Regions from separate parts of the Nocardia sp. CA-151230 genome, predicted to be linked through region 2. Evidence: riboswitches for the same ligand, from Rfam matches in the RefSeq annotation. Region 2 holds a riboswitch; the other holds the start of a gene.
What was found. A riboswitch is a leader RNA that binds a small molecule or an ion and turns the genes downstream of it on or off. The one in region 2 is predicted to bind magnesium.

Region 1: linked by a shared signal. The riboswitch ahead of ACQP1O_RS24465 (MgtC/SapB family protein) and the one ahead of ACQP1O_RS11550 (hypothetical protein) in region 2 are both predicted to bind magnesium.

The regions. Positions count from the first base shown of each region.
Region 1 covers NZ_CP192061.1:5,142,581-5,147,994, forward strand. Annotated here, with positions in the region: gene ACQP1O_RS24455 (ArsR/SmtB family transcription factor) at 1-92, opposite strand, end outside; gene ACQP1O_RS24460 (MFS transporter) at 180-1,490, shown strand; M-box (ykoK) riboswitch at 1,476-1,651, shown strand; gene ACQP1O_RS24465 (MgtC/SapB family protein) at 1,853-2,566, shown strand; gene ACQP1O_RS24470 (SDR family NAD(P)-dependent oxidoreductase) at 2,618-3,382, opposite strand; gene ACQP1O_RS24475 (nitroreductase family deazaflavin-dependent oxidoreductase) at 3,508-3,948, opposite strand; gene ACQP1O_RS24480 (helix-turn-helix transcriptional regulator) at 4,087-4,926, opposite strand; gene mraY (phospho-N-acetylmuramoyl-pentapeptide-transferase) at 5,009-5,414, shown strand, end outside.
Region 2 covers NZ_CP192061.1:2,547,760-2,553,173, reverse strand. Annotated here, with positions in the region: gene ACQP1O_RS11555 (ABC transporter permease) at 1-1,424, opposite strand, end outside; gene ACQP1O_RS11550 (hypothetical protein) at 1,461-2,249, opposite strand; M-box (ykoK) riboswitch at 2,603-2,772, opposite strand; gene ACQP1O_RS11545 (hypothetical protein) at 2,837-3,001, opposite strand; gene ACQP1O_RS11540 (DUF308 domain-containing protein) at 3,041-3,628, opposite strand; gene ACQP1O_RS11535 (hypothetical protein) at 3,676-3,816, opposite strand; gene ACQP1O_RS11530 (hypothetical protein) at 4,022-4,450, opposite strand; gene ACQP1O_RS11525 (ATP-binding protein) at 4,580-5,414, shown strand, end outside.

The DNA.
Region 1 (5,414 bases), 2.6 Mb from region 2:
CGGACGGGGTCGGCGAGGGCGGCCAGCACGGTGGTGAACCGCAGTTCGTCGCGGTCGGGGTGGACCAGTTCGGTCGCGGTTCGGCTTGCCACGGCGTCCAGGCTAGTCCACATGTTCACAAATTCCGAACATCCTGTTATGTTCGGAATTATCGAACATGTCTGTGCCGGGAGGACGCCATGACCGTCGAGCAATCCACCGCAGCCGCCCCCGAAGACGCTGCCGCCCCGCAGGATTCACCACCCGGGAGCAGTGCGCGGTTCTGGGGCACCGCCTACACGTTGCTGGTCCTGTTGACGGGCACGAACGTGGCCACGCCGCTGTATCACGGCTACGCCCATCGGTTCGGATTCTCAGCGCTGGTGATGACGCTGGTGTTCGCGGTCTACATGGGGGTGCTGATTCCCGCGCTGCTGATCGCCGGTCCGGCCTCGGATGCGCTGGGGCGGCGCCGGATTCTGCTGCCCGCGCTGGCGCTGGCGGCGCTGGGCACGCTGGGTTTCGCGCTGGCCACCGACGTGGTGTGGTTGTTCGCGGCCCGCGTCCTGCAGGGGCTGGCGGTCGGGGCGGCCTCGGGCGCGCTCACCGCCGCGCTGACCGAGCTGGAGCCACACGGTAGCCGCCGCCGTGCGGCCCTGGTGTCGGCGGTGGCCTCGGCGGGCGGCATGGGACTGGGCCCGGTGCTGGGAGCTGTTCTGGCGCAATACCTTCCGGCTCCGTACCTGACGCCGTTCGCGGTGGAGCTGGCGCTGCTGGTCCCGGCCGCGGTGGCGGTGGCGGTGCTGCCCGAGACCGCGGCGGTCACCCGGTGGCGGCCACGGCGGCCGAGTATCCCGGCCGGGATGGGTGCGGTCTTCGCGGCCGCGGGCACGGGCGCGTTCCTGGGTTTCGCGGTGGTCGGCGTCTTCCTCACGCTGATCCCGACCTATGCCGCGACCCTGTCGGGCAGTGCGAATCTGGTGGTCGGTGGTGCGGCGGCCGCGCTGCTGCCCGCGGCGTGGGCGCTGGCGCAGCTGGTGGGTTACGGCACACCCGAACGGGCCCTGGACTTCACGGGATTCCCGCTGCTGGCGGTGGGCCTGGTACTGCTGGCGGTCGCGGGCGCGGTCTCCTCGCTGCCGTTGCTGCTGTTCGCGACGGTGCTGGCCGGGGCGGGTCACGGCCTGGTGTTCCTGTCGGGATTGACCGCGATCAACGCGGCCGCACCGGCCGATCGTCACGCCGATGTGCTGTCGACCTATTTCGTGATGGCCTACTGCGGCAGCGGCGGCCCGGTCATCGGCGTCGGCCTGCTGGCGGGCGCGACCGGTTTGCTGGGTGCGGTGCAGATCTTCGCGGCGGTGGTGGCGGTGCTGTGCGTGGTGCGGCTGGTGGCACGGGTCACGGTCGAGGCGCGAAGCTCGCGGGTGCACGAATGCGACGGCGCTCACGTCGGGTTGCCGATCGTGGCGGGCGGGTGTTTACTTCTGGTCGCAAGGTGCCGTCGTTAGCTGAGGCTCCTTCACGGATACAGGCCGGCGATCCCGAACGTCGAGAGACGCCCCGGATCAGGACAGGTTTCCCCGAGCTAAGGGGATGCCCCGACCGGCTCCCGCCACCCGTGGCGGGTTTACGCCGTGGAGTGCTGAAGGTCTTACGAGGGGTGGTACCCGTACCGGCGATTTCGCGCCGGTCCCACTCCCCCGGCATGCGTGCGCGTGGCGTCGAGGAGGTGGTGGTCGTGCCCGATGGACCGGATCGAGTTCCGTTAGCCAATCGTTCACTCGGCCGTACTCCCGCAATCCTCTGGCCGCTACCCCTACCCCGGTAGCGTCCGAGTCCGGAGTGCGCCGTCATCCAGTGGGAGATCGAGATGACCACGTGGGAAATGCTGCTGCGACTCGGCACGGGTGTCGGGTTGGGCGCGGTGATCGGGTTCGAGCGTCAGTTCCGGGCCCGGATGGCGGGATTGCGCACGAATTCGCTGGTCGCCGCCGGGGCGACCCTGTTCGTGCTGCTGTCCGCGCACGGCTTCAACGGCGCCTCCGCGGATCCGACTCGTGTTGCGGCGCAGATCGTTTCGGGCATCGGGTTCCTGGGCGCGGGCGTGATCCTGCGCGACGGGTTCAATATCCGCGGCCTGAACACCGCCGCGACGCTGTGGTGCGCGGCGGCGGTGGGCGCGCTCGCGGGTGCGGGCATGTATTCGACCGCGGTGGCGGGCACGGTGGCGGTGGTGGTGGTCAATACCGCGCTGCGCACGGTGGCGCGCACGGTGGATCGCCCCGGTGTCGACGAGGTCGAGGCCCAGGAGGCGTTGTACGCCTTCCACGCCGACACCGACGACGCGCACGAGGCGCATGTGCGGGCGCTGCTGGTGCAGTCGCTGACGCGCACCGATTTCCGGCTGGTGTCGATCTCGAGCCACGACACCTCCCCGGGCCGGGTGCAGGTGCGGGCCGAGCTGACCGGTGACCGCCGCGACGACCGGCAGATGGAGGCCGCGGTGAGCCGGTTGAGCCTGGAGCCGTCGGTGACCAGCGTCGGCTGGCGCACGGTGCCGCTGCGCGCGGAGGCCGAGGCGTGAACGCCGCGCTGCGGCCGTAGGACCCGGCCGCCGACCTGCGCGCATCCTGATTCACACCATCGCCGACGGGATCACCGTGGTCAGTCCGCCATCGACGAGCAGGTCCTGACCGGTGATGTAGGAGGCGTCCCCGGAGGCCAGGAATGCGACGGCGGCGGCCACCTCGTCGCTGTCGCCGACTCGCCCGAGCGCCACCCGCGCCCCCGCGGCGGCCTGCGCGGCGGCGGAGGCCTCGGCACGGAAGGCGGGGGTGTCGATGTAGCCGGGGCTCACCGAGTTCACCCGAATTCCGCGTGGCGCCAACTCCGCGGCCAGCGTCCGGGTCAGATTCTGCACCGCCGCCTTCGTCGCCGAATACAGTGCGGCGCCGGGCGCGCCCCGATACGGGGCGAAGGAGGCGTTGAGGACGATCGCACCGCCGTCGACCAGCATCGGCAGCATGTGCTGCACGGTGAAGAACGCGGCCTTGAAATTGATCCCCACCACCCGATCGAACTCGTCGCCGGTGACCGCCGAAACCGGCTGGAACGCACCGATTCCCGCATTCACGAACACCACATCCAGCCGCCCGAACCGCTCGGACACCACCCGCGCCAGCGCCGCGAGATCCTCGGGTTCGGTGGCGTCCCCGGCCACCCCGACCGCCCGCTCCCCCAGTTCGGCCACCGCGGTGTCGAGGCGGTCCTTGTCACGCCCGGTCACGATCACCCACGCCCCCTCTTCGAGGAGCCGCCGTGCGGCGGCCAGCCCCATCCCGCTGCTGCCGCCGGTGACGAGGGCGACCTTGTCCTGGAACCGAAACCCGTTGTGTGTCATGGTCTCAGCCTGCCGGGCCGCGCGACGGGTAAACAGTGCGCATCTATCGTGGGTGTGCCACCACCACCTTGCCGAGCACGGCTCGCGCCAGCGCCGACGATGGTGGCCGTTGTCGGTCCCCGTTGTCAGTCCCTCAGCTCGCAGATGACGACCGGGATCTCGCGGGCGGTCCGCTCCTGGTAGTTCGCGTAGCCCTGGTATGCCGAGGTGATCTGCGGCCACAGTTCGGCTCGCTCGCTGTGATCCGCGGTGTGTGCGTGCACTTTTCGCCGTCGCCCGTCGATCACCAGTTCGGCATCGGGATGCGACTGGAGGTTGCGGTACCAGTCGGGGTGCCGGTCGTCGCCGCCCTTCGACGCGACCAGCACGACCCGGCCGGCGTCATGGATCGGAGCGGTCAGGTAGCACGAGCGCGGCAGCCCCGACTTCCGCCCGACCGTGTGCAATTCGACCACCGGCATCCCGAACGGGTTGGCCAGCAGTTTGTTCCCGCTGACGGTGAGCACGACCCGGTGGGCGAGGTTCATCAGTTTGGCCCCGCCGTCTTTCAGTGCGTCCTTGTTCAACGCCTGCCCCTTTGTCCCTGGTGCATCGAAGCTCCCACGACGGCCGCCGGAGTCGAGTTAGCGCTGCAAACATTACCAGAAATGTGAGCAGGGTCAACATTGCCGGGTGCCGGTCGGAGAGCACGATCGCCGGCGAGCTCAGGCGGGTGGGGCCAGGCGCAGGCGGTGGAGCTGGTCGAGGCGCGCGGCGGTGTCGGTGCCGGCGCGGGGGTTGTAGAGGACCAGGTGGCGGTCGGAGTGGCCGGCGAGGGTGAGGGTGGTGGCGTCGAAGTGGAGCGCACCGGCCTCGGGGTGTTCCAGGGCGTTGACCGCCTGCTGGGCCGGGCCGACATCGTGGCGGGACCACAGGCGGGCGAATTCCGGGCTGCGGGAGGCGAGTTCGGTGATGACGGAGTCGAAGCCGGGGTCGCCGGGACAGAGCGCGGAGTCGGCACGGTAGGCGGCGACGACCGCGGGGGCGGCCTCGGACCACGTCTGCGACATGGCCAGGTAGCGCGGGTTGGTGAAGTAGGTGACCAGGCAGTTGTGGCCGGGGCCGTCGTAGCCGAAGACGGCGCGGGCGGAGTCGTTGTGGGCCAGCACGTTCCAGTAGCGGTCGCGCAGGACGGCGGGGCGGGGGTTCCAGGCGTCGAGGAGGTTGCGGGTCTCGACGGTGATGTCGCTGCCGCTGTCGACGGCGGGGCAGGGCGGGTTGAGGCCGGCCAGGACGTAGAGGTGGGCGCGTTCGGGGGCGGTGAGTTGCAGGGCGGCGGCGACGGCGTCGAGGACGTCGGTGGAGACGGTGATGTCGCGGCCCTGTTCGAGCCAGGTGTACCAGGAGACGCCGACGCCGGCGAGGACGGCGACTTCCTCGCGGCGCAGGCCGGGGGTGCGGCGGCGGCCCGCGGTGGGCAGCCCGACCTGGTCGGGGGTGAGGCGAGAGCGCCTGTCGCGCAGGAATTCTCGCAGGTGGTCGCGTCGTCGGCCCGCTGTGTCCATACCTCACGCTAACAATCACGCGTGCCCGTTTCGTTCGTGTCCCGGTTAGCATGTGACCGGATTCGGGTCTCGAGGGGGGCGGATGCGGCAGATTCTGGTGGCGGCGATGGTGGCGCTGGCGGTGTCGATCACGGTGACGCCGTTGCTGATTCGAGTGTTCACCGCCCGCCGGCTGGGCCAGCAGATCCGCGCGGAGGGCCCGGCGAGCCATCTGGCCAAGCGCGGCACCCCGACCATGGGCGGGCTGGCGATCCTGATCGCGCTGTGGTGCGGGTACGGTTGCGCGCACCTGGTGGGGATGTCTTCCGAGGGGACCGGCACGACCGCGTCGGGGCTGCTGGTGCTGGGGTTGGCGACCGCGCTGGGCGCGGTGGGTTTCCTCGATGATTTCATCAAACTGTCCCAGCAGCGCAGCCTGGGGCTGACCGCGTCGGGCAAATATCTCGGGCAGGTCGGTGCCGCTGTGGTTTTCGGGGTACTGGCCCTGT
Region 2 (5,414 bases):
TCCGTCGGGATCTGCCCGGCCGCCGCGATCACATTGAAGAGCACGTACCACTGCGCACCCAGCGCCATCAGCGCGATGCCGCCGATATTCAATGAGATGCCGGTGTAGGTGAGCGCCGCGATGACGAAGATGAACAAGAATTGGGCCGGGAAACTGGCCAGCACCTGCACCACCGGCTGAGCGAACCGGCAGATGCGCGGATTCATCCCGATCCACACGCCGACCGGCACCCACACGACGGTGGAGACCACCAGCAGCACTGTCACACGGCCGAGGCTGGCCAGCCCCATCAGCGAGGTCGGCCCGAATTCGGCCAGGCCCACGGTTCTTTCGAAGTAGGAGGCGAGTGCCCAGGTGCCCCAGGCGAGCACGGCGAAGAGCAGTCCGTAGAAGAGCACATCGCCGAGGCGGCTGCCCGCGCGCTCGTCGTAGGCGGAGCGGGTGCTGCGCCCGAAGACCCGCATGAGGCGATCGACTCGCTCACCGACCGGCCGTAGCACCCGAGCCAGCCGGCCCGGCACCGTGCTGTGCCGTAGCAGGTCGAGCACCAGACTCCGTGGCGCCTGCGCACTTTCGGTGTGCTCCACCCGGAATCGCTCCGACCACGCCGTGAGTGGGCGCCAGAACACCACGTTCACCAAGACGATGGTGAGCACCATGACCAGCGCACCCACTATGAGGTTGCCGACCTGGGCCTCGGAGGTGGCCGCCGCGATGAAGCTACCCATGCCGGGCAGCGCCTCGTCCCGGCCGGACACCGTGATCACCTCCGAGGCCGCGAGCATGAACCACGCGCCTCCGAAGCTCATCATGCCGTTCCAGATCATCGGCACCATGGCCGTCGGCACCTCCAGCTGCCACAACCGCTGCCAGCGGGTGAGCCGCATCATGCGGGCCGCATCATCCAGCTCCCGGGGCATATTGCGCAATGCCTGGTAATAGGCGAAGGTCATGTTCCAGGCCTGCGCGGTGAAGATGGCGAAGATGCACGCCGCCTCCGCGCCCAGATACGAGCCGTGGAACAGGCCCACGAACGCGGTGACCGTGATCGAGACCAGGGCCAGCACCGGCACCGACTGCAGCACGTCGAGCGCGGGGATGAGCACCTTCTCGGCCCGCCGCGAGCGCGCCGCCCACTGGCCGACGATCAGTGTGAAGAGGATGGATGCCGCCAGGCCGATGAACATGCGCAGCGTGGTGCGTGCCGCGTAATACGGCAGGTTCGCGGGATCCGTTGATGCGGTCTCGGTTCCGGTATCCGGTGTCCAGGGCACCGACATGTCCCGAAACAGCTGCAGCACCAGCAGGATCAGCAGCACGCCCGCGCCGATGATCAGGTAGTCCACCGCTCGGAGCCGGCCGCGTACCCGCGGCACCTCGGGAGTCGTCTTGGGGCGGCCCGGAATTGCCAATTCGAGAGTCATTGCTGTTCACCTCGCGCCGGGTGGCGTCGTCGCAACTCAGTTGGTCGATTCGGCGGCGACCGCGGGCGGTGCGGTCATGACGTTGTAGGCGTGCACGGCCGAGGCCAGCACCGCCGGTGCGCCGATGAGCAGGTTGAAAACCACGACGCCTATCCCGGCCCCGGCCACCGCGCCCTCCAGACAGCCGGTGACGGCGCCGGGAATCGCCAACGTGCCCAACGTCAATGCGCCGACCGCGAGACCCTGGCCCGCGCCCAGCAGGACGCAGCCCAGCGGCGCACCGATGACGGCACCCAGCAGCGTGCCCACCGCCAGGGCCACGGTGAGCTCGTTGTTGACATTCTGGAAGACGATATTCATCCGATCCTCGAAGCTGTCGGGATCGGCAATCTGCTGTGCCGCAGGACCTTCGGCCTGCGCCTCCGCGGCGGCGTGCAACTCCGCGGCGATGCGTCGTTCCTCGGTGCTGACCGGTCGGGCCCGATCCGGGCGCGGGGTGAGGGTGGCGCTGTCGCCGTCGATGCGGGCGTCGATCGGGTACGTCGTGTCCTGCTTCGTGATGGTCAGCGGGATCGCCCCCACCACCACGCCCTGCGCGTCGAGGATCTGCAGCTGGTCGGTGGTGGTCCGGAACGTGCCGAGGTCGGTGCGCAGCACCACCGATCGGTCCACGATCCGGGCGTCGCCGGACACGGCCCGAACCGCGGTCAGAGCGTCGGCGGGCCGGATATCCGGTCCGGGTGCCGCGGCCGAAACGGCGGCAGGGGCGACCAGTCCGGCGGTGGTCAGCGCCGCGGTGGCGAATGCGAGCAAGCGAATTCTCATCGGGATGTTTCCCCTCGGGATACCGCTGCCCGCATCGGTTTACGGGCAGCATCGAATACCGCCGGGCACGGTGGTGCCGACGGGTCGGATATATGCGAATCTCCGAATTCATTCGTGAAATGTGCATGCGAATAATCCGGTGCCGCGCGGGCGGCATCGGGGTATCGGAGAATTACGCGCGTCGAGATATCGACGCGGTGTTGGTGTGCTGGCTAGCGGCCCGGACCGAGGCGGAGGGGCCGGCCCGGAGATCCCGGGTCATCATCGGGTGCCATCTTGCTACCCGACCTCCTCACTGGTAGAACGCGATTCGTCAACGCACGGGGGAGGTCGCCCGGAACTCTCGGGGCGGGCGCACACCCCTCTCGTCAGAGTTTTGGCACTGCACGACGTGTTCCGAATCGGAAAGCCACTTTGGATTACCCCTTGATCCGGAGAAATCTGTCCTAACCTTGGGCGTCTCTCGACGTCGTCAGATCAGTGGCCTGTGTTCGTACAGGAGCCTCGCCTATCGAGGTGCAACAGGGAACCTAGTCAAAGACTCGTTCAAAGTCAAAACCGCTATTCGCATACCGGCGAGCGCTATGTCACAGCGGCGCGCCGGGGCCGCCGATCGCACATTTCAGATGTGCCGCCGACGCTGGTCGGCGTGGTGAGACCTGGCCGCGCCGTGCCGACTGCCGCCCGCCGAGTACGACCGCGACGACAGCGGTCACGCCGAGCGGCGCCCCCGTGACGAGGACGCCGGTCACCGATATGACGCTGTGGCGCTTCAGCTCTCGCCGTCAGTACTACACCTGCCCGGTCGTTGGCTGGGAGCGCGACTTCCAGACCAGCAGTGCGGCTTGGGCAATGAAGAAGATGCCGCCGCCGGTGGCGTAGACGGACAGGACATCCAGGGATGGGGAGGGGCCGGTGGCCTGGGCGACGTAGACGGCGCCGACCAGGAAGGACAGGCCGCCGGAGATGAGAGTGGGCCATTGTTTGCCCAGGGTGGGGCCGCGGCGGTAGAGGCCGACTGCGAGTTGGGCCGCGCCGGATATCGTTGCCCAGATGCCGAATACGGCCAGGACGGCGGCCACGCCGCCGGCGGCTCCAGCAATGCCCAGGGCGATGGCGGCCAGAGTGCTCAGGGCGCCGTTGAGGGCGGTCACGCGGCGCTCGGAGCCCTCCGGTACCGCGAGCCAGTCGATGGCGGAGGACACCGCGTCGATGAGGGGGTAGGCGATCAGCAGGGTGAGCGCGACGGCGTTCAGGGGGTCGTGGGCAGCGGCGAAGGCGAGGGCCCACGCGATGGCCAGGAGGCCGCGGACCAGGGACAGGCGGATCAGCGACGAGCGCCCGGATATCGAAACAGGCTGTACCGCAGTGGTGTTCATGGAGACTCTTTCATTCGATCGGTGGACCAAGACAGACAGCGGGTTCGCTAGCCGATGAGATCCCGTACGGTGGGTCCCCGCCCGTGCAGTACCGCGAGCTCGGCCCAGCTCCAGAGCATCGCCGGACCAGCGAAAACCCTTGCCGCACTGACCTGCTCGCCCCAGCGGAACGCACGAAACGGGGACATATCGATCACTCCTTGGGTAAGAGGGCGCCCCATCGCGGTTCGTCGCCCCAGTAGTCGGCGAAACAGGACGGCAGGATGCCGCGCGCGACCGCGAGGGTCTGTTCATCATTCGAAATCGCCTGCATCGCTTCGAAGGCCTCAGCACCTCGTGCAGTTCGGACCGGTGCAGCGCAAGGCCGTACCGCTCGCGAGTGCGGCGCGGACATCACACCGCCCGCAGCGGGCCGGCGAACGACTTGCGCAGCGAGGACGGGCCGACCAGCGGCAGCAGCGCCGCCAGCAGCTTGCCCTTGAAAGCCTGCGGAGTCCGGGTCAGTTCGACATCGATCCGGGTGCCGCCCGATTCCGGCGTGGCCCGGAAGACCCAGCCGCCGCCCGCGCCGAAGAGCTTGGAATCCAGCGTGGTGACGGTGACGGTGTCGCCATCCGGATCCCACTGGTAGCGGGCGCGTTCCCAGGCGGCGGCCGTGCCCTCGGTGACCTCGGCCCAGGTCTCGCCGCGGTCGTGGACGACGAAATGCTCGGCGTCGATGCTCGGCCACGCCTCGGTGCGGGTGGGTCCGAAGTCGGTGAGCACCCGCACGACCTCGGCGGGAGTCAGTGTGGACAGGAGATGAAAACGTACCGTAGCCATGGAAATACCTTCGCCGCCGCGGGCAGTCGGCCGAATCTGTCAGTTGACGTTGAGGTGACGTAATCCTGTTTCGGTAAGGTCGCGGCCGGTCCCGTACGTCGTCACGGGTCCAGGAGGAGAGCGCCACCCATGCCGATGGTCGGACGAGACACCGAGCTGAAAGTCCTGGCCGCACTCGTGGACGGTCCCGGCGACCGGAGCGGCATCCTGATCGAGGGGGAACCCGGAATCGGCAAGTCGTCGCTCGTCGAGGAGACGGTCGCCCTCGCGGCCGCCGCGGGACTGCGGGTGCTGCGGACCGCGGGTGCGGAAGCCGAACACGGCCTCGACTACGCCGGGCTGCAGCGGCTGCTGTACCCGCTGCGCCGCGCGTTCGATGCCCTGCCGGCGCGCCAGTTCGAGTCGCTGACAACCGCCTTGGGCATGTCGGATGCCGTCGGCGAGCCGAGCCCGCACCTGGTGGGGCTCGCCGCCCTGACGCTGCTGGCCGATCTGGCGGCCGAACGGCCGCTGCTGGTCGTCGCCGAGGACGTGCACTGGCTCGATCCCGCCAGCGCCGAGGTCCTCGCCTTCGTCGCGCGCCGCATCGACTCCGAACCCGTCGCCATGGTCGCTACCGTGCGCGACGGCACGAACTCACCGCTGCGCGAGGCCGAGCTGACCGCCATGCGGCTCGGCCCACTGTCCGAGGAGGACGCGAACGCCGTCCTCGACAGCACCGCACCGGAGCTTTCCGCCCAGGTCCGCCGCCGGGTGCTCGCCGAGGCGCACGGCAACCCGCTGGCCCTGACCGAACTGCCCACGGCCGTCGGGGATCTCGCCGAACCGGCGCCGACCCTCCCGTTGACCGAACGCCTCGAACGAGCGTTCTCGGCGCGCAGTGCGGCACTGCCCGAGCGCACCCGGTCGGCATTGCTGGTCGCGGCGCTCGACGACGGCGATTCGGTCACCGAAACACTCGCCG